DNA from 2 places in the Sphingomonas sp. SRI_018 genome. Region 1 is predicted to be linked to the other one. Evidence: riboswitches for the same ligand, from Rfam matches in the RefSeq annotation. Region 1 holds a riboswitch; the other holds the start of a gene.

What was found. Region 1 has a riboswitch for cobalamin ahead of metE (5-methyltetrahydropteroyltriglutamate--homocysteine S-methyltransferase). Riboswitches for the same ligand answer to the same signal wherever they lie in the genome.
Region 2: another riboswitch for cobalamin. It lies ahead of AC2YHA_RS06615 (TonB-dependent receptor plug domain-containing protein); the one in region 1 lies ahead of metE (5-methyltetrahydropteroyltriglutamate--homocysteine S-methyltransferase).

Annotation. Positions count from the first base shown of each region.
Region 1 is NZ_JBYCZO010000001.1:190,310-193,284, reverse strand. It holds gene metE (5-methyltetrahydropteroyltriglutamate--homocysteine S-methyltransferase) at 1-1,151, opposite strand, end outside; cobalamin riboswitch at 1,260-1,469, opposite strand; gene AC2YHA_RS01010 (DUF1993 domain-containing protein) at 1,574-2,089, shown strand; gene AC2YHA_RS01005 (bifunctional helix-turn-helix transcriptional regulator/GNAT family N-acetyltransferase) at 2,062-2,975, opposite strand, start outside.
Region 2 is NZ_JBYCZO010000001.1:1,454,065-1,457,039, reverse strand. It holds gene AC2YHA_RS06625 (efflux RND transporter periplasmic adaptor subunit) at 1-960, opposite strand, end outside; gene maiA (maleylacetoacetate isomerase) at 1,134-1,766, shown strand; cobalamin riboswitch at 1,786-1,972, shown strand; gene AC2YHA_RS06615 (TonB-dependent receptor plug domain-containing protein) at 2,117-2,975, shown strand, end outside.

The sequences.
Region 1 (2,975 bases):
AGCGCGCCGGCGACGCTCGCGCGGCCCTGGTTGAGCGCGGTCTTGAGGATCGCCAGCTCCTCGACCTTCTGCACCGCGAAGGCGAGCCATTGCGCGACCTCCGCATCGATCTTGGTCTCCAGCGCGAGGTCGACGGGGGTGTGGAGCAGCGCGCACGACGGCGCGAGGATCAGGTCGCGCTCCGCGGCGATCGGCTCCAGCCGGTCGAGCAGCTTGGCGAGGTCGGCGCGCCAGATGTTGCGGCCGTCGATCACGCCCAGGGACAGCAGCAGCTTCTTCGGCGCCTTGGCGAGCACCGCGTCGAGCTGGCCGGGCGCGCGGACGAGGTCGACGTGGAGCCCCGAAACCGGCAGGTTGGCGGCAAGCGCGAGATTGTCCTCCAGCCCGCCGAAATAGGTCGCGAGCATGATGTCGACGCCGACCCGCGCCAGCCGGGCATAGGCGCGGGTGAGCGCGGTGCGCTGGCGTTCGGTGAGGTCGAGCACCAGGCAGGGCTCGTCGATCTGTACCCATTTGGCGCCGGCCGCGGCGAGCTGCTCCAGCACGGTCACGTAGATGCCGAGCGCCTGGTCGAGGAAGTCGAAGGGATCGACGTCGCGCCCCTTCGCCAGCGTCAGCCAGGTGACGGGGCCGAGCAGCACCGGCCGCGTCTCGTAGCCGAGCGTCTTGGCCTCGCGATAATCGTCGACCGGCTTGGTCGAGGCGAGGGCGAGCTGCTGGCCGGCCGTCAGCTCGGGGACCATGTAGTGATAGTTGGTGTCGAACCACTTGGTCATCTCGAGCGCGGTGCGGCCCCCATGACCATGGCTGTGCCCGTGGCCGCAGCCCTCTCCCTCCCCGGTCGAACCGCGCGCCATCGCGAAATAGGTGGCGAGATCGACCCGGCCCGGCGCGGCGCCGTAGCGGTCGGGGATCGCGCCCAGCATCACGCTGGTGTCGAGGACATGGTCGTAGAGCGAGAAATCGTTCGACGGCAGCCAGTCGGCGCCGAGCGCCTTCTGCCGCGCCCAGGCGGCGGCGCGGAGCGCGGCGGCGGATTCGATAAGCTCGGTCCCGGACGACTGGCCCGACCAGAATTTCTCCAGCGCGAACTTGAGCTCGCGCCGCGGCCCGATGCGCGGGAAGCCGAGCGTGGCGACGGTGACGGTCATTGGTCTTCATACCCCGATGAAGGCGGGCGACCGGACGGGCACAGGCGCGCGCGGACGAGCCTCCCCGGCCGCGGCACGTCAGCGACCGACCCGGACACCCCGCCGGTGGACGTTATCGCGTCGGAGGCAGGTCTCCTGGCTCACGGGTCGTCACGCCGGCCTGGCCTTCCCGGAGCGCTTGCCGCCCCAGTGACACGTATCGGCCGCCGCTCGCCGCTCACAGTTGCGGGGGCAGCGCCGGAATTGGACCAAGGCCCGCACCGGCTTCCCGTCTTAGCTCCGCCGCAAGGGCGGAGAACCTCGACGATGGGAATGTCGCCGATCGGGAGCACGACGTCAAGTAAGATATAAAGATATCTTTATATTGTTATCTCTTTTTCCGTCGCTCGACAGTGACGGCGCGGCTGCCTAATTGCGCGGGCATGGCGACCGAACTCTACGATCTCACCGTTCCGGCCCTGCTGCGCGGCTTCGCGGCGATGGCGGCGTTCCTCGACAAGGGCCGGGCCTGGGCCGACGAGCAGGGCATGGCGCATGGCGAGCTGATCGAGGCGCGGCTGTTTCCGGACATGGCGCCGCTGACCGGCCAGGTGCAGCGCGCGAGCGACACCGCCAAGCTGGCGCTGGTCCGCATCGGCGGGGTCGAGAACGTGCCCATGGCGGACGACGAAACGAGCTTCGCCGAGCTGCAGGCACGGATCGCGAGGACGGTCGACTTCATCAAGTCGGTGCCGCGCACCGCGATCGACGGCAAGGAAGCCGCCGAGGTGATCCTGCAGACCCCGCACGGCGGCATGTCCTTCACCGGCCTCAGCTATGTGCAGGGCTTCCTGCTGCCCAATTTCTATTTCCACGTGACCACCGCCTACGCGATCCTGCGCATGAAGGGCGTGCCGGTGGGGAAGCTCGACTATCTCGGCGCCGCTTCGTCCGCGTAACGCATCGCCACATCGCACCGGGCGTAGCGCGCACCGTAGCGGGCCATGATCCCGGCATCGTGGACGAAGCCGACCTTCTCGTAGAGGTGGATCGCCGCCGCCGATTTGCGGTTGGAGAGCAGGTAGAGCGTCGTCGCGCCGAGCTCGCGCGCGCGGCGGATCGTGGCGCGGAGCAGGAACTCGCCGGCCTTGCGGCCGCGCGCCGCCTCGCGCACGCCCATCTTGGTCAGCTCGAACACGCCGTCGCCGCTCTTCCGGAGCGCGCAGGTGCCGATGATGCCGAGTTCCCGGTCCTCGACGAACAATATGTCACCGCCCGGAGCGACGATGATCTCCTCCGGATGCTCGAGCGTCTCGCGGTCAGTGTCCTCGACCTCGTACATCGCCGCGACCCATTCGAGGTTGATGTCGTGGAAGTGGCGCGCGAGCTCGGGCGCCCAGCCGCGGATCGCCAGGCCCGAGGCCGCGACCGTGCGCCGATGGAGCGGCGCCGCGGCAAGCGACGCCTCGATCGCATCGAGCTGTTCGAGCAGCGGCCCGGTTCCGCCCGCGGCCAGCTCGGCGGCCGCCGCCTCGACCCGCGGCCACACCGTGGCCTTCGATCGCGCCATCGCCGCGCGTCCCGCCTCGGTCAGTGCAACCGCCCTACGGCGCGCGTCGCGTCCGCCGTCGACCGTAGCGACCAGCCCGATCTCGACCAGCTTCGCGAGATTGCGCGTGACGCCGGGCTGGCTCACCCCCATCGCCGCCGCGATCTCCCCGACGGTGATCGGCTCATCTCGCTCGATCACCGCGAGCAGCGGATATTGCGCCGGCTGGATCGGCAGCCCTTCGGCCTCGACGATCCGCAGCACGTCCGCCTGCATCCGCTCGCCGAGCCGCTTCA
Region 2 (2,975 bases), 1.3 Mb from region 1:
GTTGCCCTGCGGATCGCGCATCACCGCTGCCTGCGGCACCAGGAAGGCATTGTTGTTGATCCCCTGCGCGAACGTCGCGCGGACGAACATGCCCGGCAGCAGCAGCCCGTCGGGATTGGGGAAGGTCGCCCGCAACGTCACCGTGCCGGTGCTCTGATCGACCGTCACCTCGGAGAACTGCACGGTGCCGGTGTAGCCATAGTCGGTGCCGTCCTCGAGCTTCAGGCGCACCTGCGCGCTGGTCGGCACGATGTTGCCCGAGGCGAGCGAGCGGCGCAGCGCCAGCAGGTCGGTGCTCGACTGCTGGATGTCGACGAACATCGGATCGAGCCGCTGGATCACCGCGAGCGGATCGGCCTGGTTGCTGGTGACCAGCGCGCCGACCGTGGCGAGGCTGCGGCCGATGCGGCCGGTGATGGGAGCGGGGACGCGCGTGAAGCGGAGGTTCACCTGCGCGGATTCGAGCGCCGCTCGGTTCTGCGCGACCGAGGCCTGGGCCTGGCGTGCTTGCGCGACCGCGTCGGTATAGTCCTGCTTGCTCACCGCCTCGGCCGCGGCGAGCGGCTTGTAGCGGTCGGCGCGGATGCGTGCGGCCTCGAGCTGGGCGGCGGCGGCGGACAGGTTGGCGCTCGCCTGGTTGGCGCTTGCCCGATAGATGCTGGGATCGATCTGATAGAGCGTCTGTCCGGCGCGAACGATGCCGCCCTCGGTGAACAGCCGCTTCTGGATGATGCCGGAGACCTGCGGGCGGACCTCCGACGTCTCGAAGGCGGCGGTGCGCGCCGCGAGCTCCGTGGTGACCGGGACCGAGGTCGGCTGCACCACGACGTAGCCGACCGTCGCCGGACCTCCGCCACCACTACCCCGGCCGCCCGAACCGCCCTTCTGCTGAGCGGCATCGCCGCCACTGCAGGCGCCCAGCACCAGCGCCAGCGCCATGACGCCCGCGCGCCATGCCATCGTGCCGCTCCGGGAACCGTTGGTGGCAGCGCTCGATGTCATTAACACCTCATCGTTCGGCGGTGGCGCGACGGTTTCGCAATGCAATAGGATCGCGCGGGCGTTCGCCGATCCTGTCGCACGAGGCAACGGAAATAATGTAGCAAAATGTCACAAGCGGCTCGGAGAAGGTGATGATCCTGCACGGCTATTGGCGGTCCTCGGCGGCGTACCGCGCGCGAATCGGCCTGAATCTCAAGGGCCTCGCCTATGAGCAGGTGACGCACGACCTGCGATCGGGCGCGCACACGTCGCAGGATTATGTCACGAAGTCGCCGCAGGGACTGGTCCCTGCGCTGGAGGTGGGTGGCCGCGTCTTCGTCCAGAGCCTGGCGATCCTGGAATGGCTCGACGAGACGCATCCCGAGCCGCCGTTCCTGCCGGCCGGCCCCGACGATCGGGCGATCGTGCGGGCGATGGCGCTGGCCGTCGCGGCGGACATCCATCCGGTGAACAACCTGCGCATCGTCAATGCCCTGCGATCGGAGTTCGGCGCCGACGGCCATGCCGTGGTCGCCTGGATGCAGCGCTGGATGGCGGCGGGGTTCGACGCGCTCGAGGTGATGGTCGCCCGTCACGGCGGGCGCTTCGCGTTCGGCGATGCGGTCGGGCTCGCGGACATCGTGCTGGTGCCGCAATGGTACAATGCCGAGCGCTACAAGCTCGATACCTCGGCCTGGCCGCGGCTGGCGGAGGTCGTCGCCAATGCCCGCACGCTGCCCGCCTTCGTCGACGCCGAGCCGGAGCGGCAACCCGACGCCGATTGACTTCGCAGCCGCAACGATCCTAATCCGCGCGCCAGATGGTGCCGGGCGACCGGCGAAGAGGGAAGCCGGTGCGATTCCGGCGCTGTGCCCGCAACTGTAAGCCGGGAGCTGGCGGCCAATACGTCACTGGAGGCATCCTGCCTCCGGGAAGACGGCCGCAAGCGACGATCGGCGAGCCAGGAGACCTGCCATCGTGTCGTTCGTGCCGGGCCGGGTCCAGCCGCGGGCATGGGGAAGCATCCCTTCGTAACGACAGCCGATGGCCATCGTCGCGCCCTTGTCATGGGGCGGGCCGGAAATGTCGTTGCTGCTCGCCCCAAGTCGACGCCGGGCGGGCGAGGGAAGTCCGAATGATCCGATCCGCATTGTTCCTGGCCGGGGCCGCCGCGCTGGCGTTGCCCGCCCATGCCCAGGACGCGTCCGACGATGGCGATGACATCGTCGTCACCTCCGCGCGCGCCGCGCAGCCGGCCGACCAGACCGGCCAGGCCGTCACCGTCATCACCCGCGACGAGATCGAGCGCCGCCAGACCGTCTCCATCGCCGACCTGCTCGCCACCACGCCGGGCGTGCAGGTGACGCGCAGCGGCGGTGTCGGCACGCTCACCAGCGTCAGCATCCGCGGCGCCGCGAGCGAGCACACGCTCGTCGTGATCGACGGGGTGCGCGTCAACGATCCCTCGGCTCCCGCCGGCGCGTTCGACTTCGCCAACCTCTTGTCGAGCTCGGTCGCGCGGATCGAGGTGGTGCGCGGGCCGGATTCGGTGCCGTGGGGCAGCCAGGCGATCGGCGGCGTCGTCAACGTCATCACCGAGCGGCCGGGCGAGGGGCTCCAGGCCCGCGCCAATGCCGAATACGGCTATGCCGACAGCGTGTTCACGAGCGGCGGCATATCGGGGCGGAGCGGCGCGCTCTCCGGATCGCTCACCGCCGGCTATCTGCGCACCGACGGCATCTCCGCGGCAGCGGACGGCAGCGAGCGCGACGGCTATCGCCAGTTCGGCGCGACCGGCCGGATCGGCGTCGAGATCGCGCCCGGCATCGGCCTCGACCTGCGCGGCTATTATGCCGACAGCCGTACCGACCTCGACGGCTTCCCGCCGCCGAGCTTCACGCTGGCCGACACGCCCGAATATTCGAAGGCACAGGAGATCTACGGCTATGCCGGGCTCCATGCCGACCTCGCCGGCGGGCGGTTCAGGAACCGGA